One region of the Burkholderia theae genome, then DNA from elsewhere that is predicted to be linked to it. Evidence: riboswitches for the same ligand, from Rfam matches in the RefSeq annotation. Region 1 holds a riboswitch; each other region holds the start of a gene.

The links. A riboswitch is a leader RNA that binds a small molecule or an ion and turns the genes downstream of it on or off. The one in region 1 is predicted to bind cobalamin.
Region 2: another riboswitch for cobalamin. It lies ahead of cobA (uroporphyrinogen-III C-methyltransferase); the one in region 1 lies ahead of ACN22W_RS13675 (FecCD family ABC transporter permease).
Region 3: another riboswitch for cobalamin. It lies ahead of ACN22W_RS22625 (TonB-dependent receptor domain-containing protein); the one in region 1 lies ahead of ACN22W_RS13675 (FecCD family ABC transporter permease).

The regions. Positions count from the first base shown of each region.
Region 1 is NZ_CP183461.1:2,893,563-2,896,802, forward strand. It holds gene ACN22W_RS13670 (ABC transporter ATP-binding protein) at 1-603, opposite strand, end outside; gene ACN22W_RS13675 (FecCD family ABC transporter permease) at 600-1,598, opposite strand; cobalamin riboswitch at 1,757-2,010, opposite strand; gene ACN22W_RS13680 (ATPase) at 2,166-2,516, shown strand; gene ACN22W_RS13685 (cell division protein ZapA) at 2,513-2,827, shown strand; RNA gene ssrS (6S RNA) at 2,908-3,089, shown strand; gene ACN22W_RS13695 (EVE domain-containing protein) at 3,161-3,240, shown strand, end outside.
Region 2 is NZ_CP183461.1:1,925,002-1,928,241, reverse strand. It holds gene ACN22W_RS08995 (HoxN/HupN/NixA family nickel/cobalt transporter) at 1-632, opposite strand, end outside; cobalamin riboswitch at 820-1,085, opposite strand; cobalamin riboswitch at 1,200-1,436, shown strand; gene cobA (uroporphyrinogen-III C-methyltransferase) at 1,546-2,355, shown strand; gene ACN22W_RS08985 (cobalamin biosynthesis protein) at 2,352-2,729, shown strand; gene cobO (cob(I)yrinic acid a,c-diamide adenosyltransferase) at 2,764-3,240, shown strand, end outside.
Region 3 is NZ_CP183462.1:1,149,148-1,152,387, forward strand. It holds gene ACN22W_RS22615 (hypothetical protein) at 1-111, opposite strand, end outside; gene ACN22W_RS22620 (AraC family transcriptional regulator ligand-binding domain-containing protein) at 278-1,336, shown strand; cobalamin riboswitch at 1,426-1,619, shown strand; gene ACN22W_RS22625 (TonB-dependent receptor domain-containing protein) at 1,966-3,240, shown strand, end outside.

The DNA.
Region 1 (3,240 bases):
CGGGCCTGCGTCGAGCCATGCGGCCAGCGCGGTCAGGCAATCGATCTGGTGATGCAGGTCGAGATGCGCGAGCGGCTCGTCGAGCAGCATCAGTGGCGCATCCTGGCACAGCGTCGCGGCCAGCGCGACCCGCTGCCGCTCGCCGCCCGACAGCGACAATACGTCGCGCGACGCAAGCGCGGTCAGGTCGAACGTCGCGAGCGCCTCGCGCGCGGCCGCGCGGTCGCCGTCGCGCTCCCAGCCCCAGCCACCGAGATACGGAAAGCGGTTGAGCAGCACGGTGTCGAACACGGTCGCGCTGAACGCGTCGTGCAATTGCTGCGGCATCAGCGCGCGGCGCTGCGCGAGTTGCGCGGGCGGCCACGCGGCGAGCGGCCGTCCGTCGATCTCGACATGCCCGCCGGCCGGCGGCTGCAGCCCCGCGAGCGTCGCGAGCAGCGTCGTCTTGCCCGCGCCGTTCGGCCCCGCGACGCACCAGATCTCGCCGGGGCGGAACGCCTGCGCGAGGCCGTCGAGCAGCGTGCGTGCACCGGCCTTCAGCGTCAGGTCGACGGTCGCACAGGTCAGGTCGCCGCCGCCAGCGTGCAATGCGGTATGCGTCATCGCATCGGTCTCCTCAGCAACATCCACAGGAACACCGGCACGCCGATCAACGCGGTCATCACGCCGACCGGCAGTTGCGCGGGCGCGATCGCAGTGCGCGCAAGCAGGTCGGCCGCCATCACGCCGCCGCCGCCCGCGAGCATCGCGGCCGGCAGCAGCATCCGCTGGTCGTTGCCGAACGCGAGCCGCAACGCGTGCGGCACGACGAGGCCGACGAAGCCGATCGTGCCGGCCGTCGTCACCGCGGCCGCGGCGGCCAGCGATGCGACGAGATAGATCCGCACGCGCAGCCGCGTGACGGGCACGCCGAGCGCAAGCGCGGTCGCGTCGCCGCGCAGCAGCACGTTCAGTTGCGGCGCGGCCGGCAGCGCGACGCATGCGCTCAGCAGCAGCGCGCCCCACGCGAACCACGGCGCCGTCACGCCGTTCAGGTCGCCCGTCAGCCAGAAGATGATGCCGCGCAGCCGTGCATCGGGCGCGAGCGACAGCAGCAACGTGACGAGCGCGCCCCACCCCGCCGCGATCACGACGCCCGTGAGCAGCAGCCGCGGCGACGCATCGCGCGAGTCGCCGCGCCACAGTTCGCGGCGCGCGAGACCGAGCACGAGCGCGACCGACACGAGCGAGCCGGCGAACGCCGACGCGTCGACGAGCCACCATGCGCCGCCCGCGATCATCGCGACGAGCGCGAAACCGGCCGCGCCGCCGGACACGCCGAGCACGTACGGTTCCGCAAGCGGATTGCGCAGCAGCACCTGCAGCAGCGCACCGGCAAGCGCGAGCAGCGCGCCGCACGCGAAACCCGCGAGCGCACGCGGCAGGCGCAGCGTACGGACGATGTCGGCGAACAACGCATCGCCGCCGTGCGGCACGAGCGACGCGAGCGCCTGCCACGGCGACATCGGCACGCTGCCGATCGACAACGACGCGATGAACAGCAACGCGACCACGGCGGCCAGCGTGGCCCAGATCGCGGCAGCGCGTGCGGCGCTCATGCCGCGCACGGCCGCGCGCATGACGCGCGGCGCATCCGCCGGCGGCTGCCGGCCGGGCATGACAGAAGCGTCGCGCGGACGATTGGGGTCAGCATCGAAGAGAATTCCGTGAAGCGTTGCGCACCCCGCTTCCCCGCGGGCCGCGCGTCACGAAGCCCGTGCGGGCTTCCCGTCTCGGCCGGTATCCGGGCTGGCGGCGTACCGGCTCGCCTTCCCGCGCGATGACGCGCAGTGGCCCGCGCCCGTGCGCGAAACCTTCACGCGGAACGCGCCCGAGCCGGCCTGCGTCACCAGACGCGGCCGCTTACCGTTGCGGGGGCAGCGCAGGTTGGCGGCTTCCTGGCGGAGCCCGCGCCCTGCTTCCCGTTTAACCGCGCGTTCACGCGCGAGCACCGAGGCGGCGCCAGTTTAGGAGCGGGTCGCGCGAGCGTCAAGGAAGCGTCCGGGAATGCAAAAAGACGCACCTATTCGCGACAAGAAGCAGGGGTGTTACGACTGGAAACGTTACAGATGTCGGATTGCGCGTTATTCCGCGCTAAAATGCTGGGTCTTTAGAGGACGCAGCAAATGCTCAACGAACTCGAAACCTTATCTCAAAATATTGGCCGTCTGATCTCGCTGAACAAGCGCTATCACTCGGAACGGCTCGCGCTCGAGGAGCAGGTCGCGCAATTGCGCGCGGAAGCGGACACGGTCCGCGCGGAACTCGCGCAACTGCGCGACGAACGCAATGCGCTCGCAGCCGAGCGCGACACGTTGTCGGCAAAGATCGACGACGCCCAGGTGAAACTGAACGCGATTCTCGAAAAGCTGCCGCGCTCGAAAAACGCGGAGCAAGCCGACAACCAGCTCGACCTGCTGGATGCGCAGGCGCGTACGGAAGGCGATGACGCGGCCAGCCACGGAGAACATGCATGAGCACCAAGCAGATCGAAGTCTCGATTCTCGGTCAGCCCTATCGGCTCGCCTGTTCGGCCGAGACCGAAGCGGCGCTGCTGGAGGCAGTCGCGCGCGTCGACGCCGAAATGTCGAAAATCCGCTCGAACAGCTCGGTACGCGGCACCGATCGCATCGCCGTCATGGCCGCGCTGTCGCTCGCATCGGAATTGCTGCGGCTGCAAACCAGCGTGCGGCACGGTGAAGCATTTCCGGCGGAGGAAATCCGTCGTACAATGCACCAGATGAACGAACAGCTCGGCGCGGTGCTCGCACAGCACGAGACGCAGTAAGGTTTGATCGATACGTCGATTCCCCTTGATCTCGGCGATCAACGGTGGTCAAATTGGCGCATCGAAATACAGTTCAGTCAGCTTCCCTGCCTGGTTCGCCAAGGTCATATATTCCTTGAACCAATGCCATGTGCACGGTTGCGGAAATTTGTAGCACGGGCGCGCGCGTCACTCTGTCTGATGTACCCGAAGTGCTGCTAACTGCGACCAATTCTGAACCTCAGGTTCAGGATGCCGGCCTAGCGGCCAAGGCGGGGGCCTATCCAACGGCATCGGGCACGTCCCGGTGCCGTTTCCTTTTGTAGCAGCCTTTTTCTGCGTCGATCACGATCCATGCAATACTGGCTGATGAAGTCCGAACCGGACGAAGCAAGCATCGACGATCTCGCTCACGCACCGCAGCGCTCGCTGCC
Region 2 (3,240 bases), 970 kb from region 1:
GTCGCGGTGTCGAAGCCGATGCCGAACATGAAGCCGACCGGATACAGGTGCCAGCTGCGCGACACGATCCGGAACAGCGGGCGGAAGATGCGCGCGAGCACGCCGCGCTGGTTCATCAGCAGGTCGAGATCCGCCTCGACGAGCGGCTCGCCGCGCTTCACCGCGCGAAACGTGCGATACACGGAAACCAGGATCATCAGGTTCGCGGCCGCGAGCAGCAGCAGGAAGAACGCGGATACGCAGGTACCGATCGTGCCGCCCAGCTCGCGCATGCCGTCGAAGCGCGACAGCGACGCGGCGGTTGCCGCGACCACGGCCGACATCACGATCACGACCGTCGAGTGGCCGAGCGAGAAGAACAGGCCCGCGCCGAGCGGGCTGCGGCCCTCCTGCATCAGCTTGCGCGTCACGTTGTCGATCGCCGCGATGTGGTCGGCGTCGACCGCGTGGCGCAGCCCGAACACGTACGCGAGCAGCGCGGTGCCGAGCAGCACGGGCTGGCCGTGGAAGGCGATGAATGCCCAGACCCACGCGCCGACGTTGAAGGCGATCAGCAGTGCGTAGATCGCGACAATCTTGCCGCGCAGCCCGGATGAACTGTCGTTGAACAGGCGAAACAGCGAATCGAGCATGACGCTCCTTTGCGAACGGTCGACATGAAGCATGCCAACACGGCCGTCGCTGCGCGGCCCCGTGCGGCCCCGCCCTCCATCGGGCCGGATCATGCGCGCTCGCGCGGGCGGCCGGACGACGGGAATCGGGAAACGCTCGGGTGTCGGGCACGCTGCGGCCGTGGACGATGCGCCGCCTCCCCGCGGCGCTGAACCCCAACGTTTAGGCCGGTATCCGGGCTGGCGAACACGCCGCTTCGCCTTCCCGGATGCGCAAGGCATCCAGTGGCGGTCGTCCGCATGCGCGCGGCATGCGGCGAAGCGGCGTTGCATCGTGGCGGGCACGATGCGTTCGCTTACCGTTGCGGGGGCAGCACAGGTTGGCTCGACTGCGACGCAGGCAGGCTCCCTGTTTCCCGTTTAACTGCGCGCGCCGGAGCGGCGCGCGCGAGCACCAAAACGCGTGCGAGTGTAGGCGTCGGGGGCGGGAGCGTCAAGGCGACGCGGGCCGCCGGGCCGGGTTTCGCACGGCCCGCGCGCCGCGCCGGAGGCCGTGCGCGGCGGGTTCGCGCGGGCGGACCGCTGTGCTATCGTAGCGCCGCGTTCGGTGCTCGCACGCGCATTCCGCGCATGCAGTTAAACGGGAAACAGGAGGCGGACGACCGCCCGGCCTGTGCTGTCCCCGCAACGGTACGCCGCCCGCGCGACGCGCTTCCCCGCGCACGCGCCCATGCCGCCCACGATGCCACTGCCCTTCACCGGGCGGGAAGGCCGCGGCCTGGCAAGCGGCCAGCCCGGATACCGGCCGACGCAAGGGGCGAGCCCGACGCTCGCCGAACGCCCGATCCGCGGGGGACGGATGGGGTGCGCATTCCACCCGCGTTCGCGCGGGCTTCGCCCGATCCGTCATGTCTTGCCTGTTTGCCGGCCGCCGATGTGCCGCCCGCCTTCCCCTTTCCACTGTTTCGACACGGTGCGCGCCGTGCCGCGCGCGATGAGCCGCGCGTGGCTCATCGGCGCCGGCCCCGGCGATGCCGACCTGCTGACGCTCAAGGCCGTGCGTGCGATCGGCGCGGCGGACGTGCTGCTCGTCGACGATCTCGTGAACCCCGACGTGCTGCGCCATGCGCGCGCCGACGCGCACATCGAGCACGTCGGCAAGCGCGGCGGCCATGCGTCCACGCCGCAGGAGGCGATCGTCGCGGCGATGCTCGCGCACCTGCGCGCGGGCCGCAGCGTCGCGCGGCTCAAGGGTGGCGATCCGTTCGTGTTCGGTCGCGGCGGCGAGGAACTGGCCGCGCTCGGCGCGGCGGGTTTTCCGGTCGAGGTCGTGAACGGCATCACTGCGGGCATCGCCGCACCGGCCGCACTGGGCATTCCGGTCACGCAGCGCGGCGACGCGCAGGGCGTGATCTTCGTCACGGGCCACGGCGCGGGCGCCGACGAACCCGACTGGCGCGCGCTCGCGGCGACGCGCATGACGATCGTGATCTACATGGGCATCCGCCGGCTCGATACGATTGCCGCGGCGCTGCGCGACGGCGGCCTGCCCGGCGATACGCCGTGCGCGGCGATCGAGAATGCGACGCGTCCCGGGCAGCGGCACGTGCTCGCGACGCTCGACACCCTTGTCGAACAGGTCGGCGCGACCGGCATCGGTTCGCCAGCGATTGTCGTGATCGGCCGCGTCGCGGCGCTCGCTGACGATCCGGCGGTGCGTGCGGCGCTCGGCGGCGGTGCATGATGCGCGTCGCGCTCGGCGTCGGTTTTCGCGCGGGCACGACGGCCGCGCAACTCGACGCCGCGATCCGCGCGGCGCTGGCGCTTTACCCGGACGCCGAACCGGCGGTCGTCGCGACGCTTGCCGACAAGGCGCACGCCCGTGCGCTGCGCACGCTGTGCGCGCGCCGCGGCTGGGCGCTCGTCGGGTTCGACGCGGCGCGGCTCGCGAGCCGTCCCGAACTGGCCGCGAGCGGCCCGTCGGATGCCGCGCTCGCGCGCTTCGGCGTCGCGGGCGTGGCCGAGCCGTGCGCGCAGCTCGCGGCGCCGCATGGCCGGCTGCTCGGCCCCAAATCCATCCGGGACGGCGTGACGGTCGCGCTCGCCGGCCCGCTCTGAACCCTTTGTTTCGCTTTCGACAGGACGATTCCCGATGAAGACCGATACCGAATCCCATCAGCGGATGGCCGAACGCCGCCGCGCCGGCCACGAGAAGAAACAGGCCGCCGCCACCCACGAAAAGGGCCTGCTGATGGTCCACACCGGCAACGGCAAGGGCAAGAGCACGGCCGCGTTCGGCATGGCCGTGCGCGTGCTCGGCCACGGCATGCGGCTCGGTGTCGTGCAGTTCATCAAGGGTGCGCTGCATACGTCCGAGCGTGACTTCCTCGGCGCCGTCGCGGAATGCGACTTCGTGACGATGGGCGACGGCTATACGTGGAACACGCAGAACCGCGACGCCGACATCGCGACCGCGCGCAAGGGCTGGGACGAGGCGCGCCGGATGATCGAAAGCGGCGACTACCGGATGGTGATCCTCGATGAGCTGAACACCGTGCTGAAGTACGAATACCTGCCGCTCGACGAGGTGCTCGCGACGCTCGTCGCGCGCCCGGACTCGGTGCACGTC
Region 3 (3,240 bases), on a different replicon from region 1:
CGCCGTCAGCCCGCGCGCCGCGTGGCCCGGCAGATAGCGGTCGCGCAGCAGTGCGAGCACGTCGGGAATGCGCTCGGGTGCGAGCGTGATTTCATCTACGATCTGGATCATTCGCGTGTCGTCCGTGGTCGTTCGTGGCGGGATGCGTGGCCGGCCTACGCCGTTCCGGCGAGGCCGAAGGCGGCCGGCGTGACTAGCATTCTTGCGTGGCGACGGTTCACGGACCCCTACCGGCCCGCTCACCGGCCCCTGTCGCAACGATCAGAACGGGAGACACATGAAACAGCGCGCCATGCCGTCCAGTGGCCGGGTCCTGCCGGGCCTCGACGCGCGCCTGCTGAGCGAACTCACGCGCAGCGGCGCGCCGCCGCCCGACCGCGATGCGCAGCCGCGGCAAGATGCGACGGCGACGCGCGGCTTCGTCGCGCTCTACCGCGACGCGATCGAGCGGCTCGAGGCACAGGTCGCGCGCGGCAACGGCCATCCGCCGATGCGCAAGCAGGAAGTCGACCTGATGTGCCGCTGCCTGCTGAGCTGCGCGACGCTCGCCGACGCGATCCGCTGCGCGCGTGACTTCTGCGAGATGCTGACGCCGCGCGCCGGTGCGCTGTCGCTCTCGGTGCGCGACGCCCGCGCGACGTTCCGGATGGACTCGCTGCGCCGCACGCGCAGCCCGGCCGCATGCCTCGTCGACCTGACGGGGCTGCTCTGCTATCTGCAGCTGTTCGGCTGGCTGATCGGGCAGCCGCTGCGGCCGGACGAAGTCTGGCTCGGCCATCCGCGCCGTGACGACGCGATGCCGCTGCTCGGCTTGTTCAACGCGCCGGTCGACGTCGGACGGAAAACCTACGGCTTCTCGTTCGATGCGGCGCGGCTCGACAACCGCGTGATCCGGCAGCCGGGCGAGCTCGACGCGTTTCTCGTCGATTTCCCGTTTCGTCTGATCGATGCGGCACCGGCCGTCGTGTCCTGGGCGCAGCAGGTGCGCGGTTTTCTCGATGCGGCGCTCGCGCGCGAACAGGCGCTGCCGGCACTCGCGGAACTGGCCGCATGGCTCGGCGTCAGCGAAGCAACGCTGCGGCGCCGGCTCGCAACCGAAGGCAGCGGATATCACGTGCTGCGCGAGCAATGCCTGGCCGACGCGGCACGGCGATGCCTGCACGAGACGGACTGGCCGGTGACACGCGTGGCCGCGTTTCTCGGCTTCGGTGGCGAGGAGGCGTTCCGGCGTGCGTTCGTGCGCTGGACCGGCGTCGCGCCGAGCCGGTTCAGGCGCGAGCGTGCAGCCTCGAACCCACCTGTTTCGTCAGACATGAAACGCGGCGTCGGTGCATAAAAGAAAGGATTTCGAAAGTTTTTACCAGGCAATGACGTTTTTTCGCATCCCCGCGCGACCGAAGAATTGACGTGCCGGAGTGCGCGCCATTACGCTTGCGCGCTGATGGTTCCCGGAGACGGGATCAAAAGGGAACGCAGGAGAGGCAGCGCCTCGAATCTGCGGCTGCCCCCGCAACTGTGAGCGGCGAATTCGTGCCACTGCGCGCCACTGGGAAACCGGGAAGGCCGGCACGGATGACGACCCGCGAGCCAGGAGACCTGCCATCGACCCGAGGTCCAAGCAGCCGCACCGGGCGGGGTGTCCCGATGCGCCAAGCACCGCCATTGGCGGTCGCCCGTTGCATGGACGGCCCGACCTCAGGATCCTTCAGATGTCCTTCGTTCCCGAATCCGCTTCCCCGCCGGAAGCGTCGCACCGGCACGCTGTCGGCAGGCGTGGCCTGCGTGGCCTGCCCGCACGCATACGGCTTGCGCCATCGATCGCGCCCTCCGGCATGTTCCGCGCCTGCACCCGCGACGGCCCGCCGCGCTGCCCGGCCACGCGATGACCCAGGACAAAACCGGCCGGCCCTGCCCGCCCCCCGCACACGATCGCCGTACGCGCAACACGCTCACTCTCGCTGCCTCATGAACATCCGTTATCTGCTTGCCACGTCCGCCGCCACCGCGCTGCTCTCCCCGATCGCCCATGCCGCCGGCGACGCAGCGCTCCCGCAGCCGTCCCAGCCCGCGGAAGGCGCCGACCTGCCGACGATCAGCGTGACCGACACGCGGCACTTGCCCGAATCGTTCGACCGGCGTTATGCGTCGACGCAGGTGCTCACGCGCGAGGATCTCGACCGGCTGTCGCCGAGCGACCCGAGCATCACGCAAGCACTCGCGACGCTGCCGGGCGTCACCGTTTCGCAGAGCGGCGGCCCCGGCTCATCCTCGTCGGTCAGCATTCGCGGCTCGTCGGCCAGCCAGGTCGCCGTGTTCATCGACGGCATCCGAATCGGCTCGCCGACTACCGGCATCGCACCGTGGGCCGACCTGCCGACCGAAGCGTTCGAACGCGTCGAAGTGATTTCGGGCCCGGCCGCCGCGTCGTTCGGCGCCAATGCGATGGGCGGCGTCGTACAGCTCTTCACGCGCCGTGCGTCCAACCAGCCGAACCAGACCACCGTCTCGTTCGGCGGCGGCTCGAACAAGACGTTCGACACGCAGTTCCGCACGTCGGGCACCGTGCCGTCGACGGGGCCGCTTGCCGCGCTCGGCGGTCTTACCTATTCGCTCGGGCTGCACGACTACAACACGGCCGGCATCGATGCGACGCGGCCCTTCTTCTCCGGTCACGAGGCCGGCCGCAATCCGTATCACGCGCAGGATCTCGATGCGCGCCTCGGTTACGCGCGCGACAACTGGTCGATCTCGACGTTCGCGCTGTATCACCGCTCCGATCTGTCCTTCGACAACCTCGGTTATGCGAACCGCGAGCTCGATCACCAGCTGACGACCGGTGTCGCGTTCCATCTCGACATCACGCCCGACACGCAGTTCGACCAGTCCTTCGGTTATGCGAACGATCGCCAGTTCATCTACGCGGACAACCCGGCCCTCGCGACCGACCAGATCAATTCGCAACGCTTCAGCATCTCGACGTCGCTGACGCATCAGGAGCACGGGTTCCGCCTGTTCGGCCTGCCGCTGTCGGGCGAATCGAAGCTGGCCTACGACTTCACGCGCGAACAGGCGTTCCTGCCGATCGACATTCCCGGCGGCGTGCCGACGCGCAACGACTCCGCGTTCTCGCTGCATCAGTCGGCGACGCTCGGCAGCGTGACGATGTTCCTCGCGGGTCGCCACGAGATCATCGCCGGGCAATCCGTGAACACGGGCAACGCCGCGTTGTCGTGGGCGATC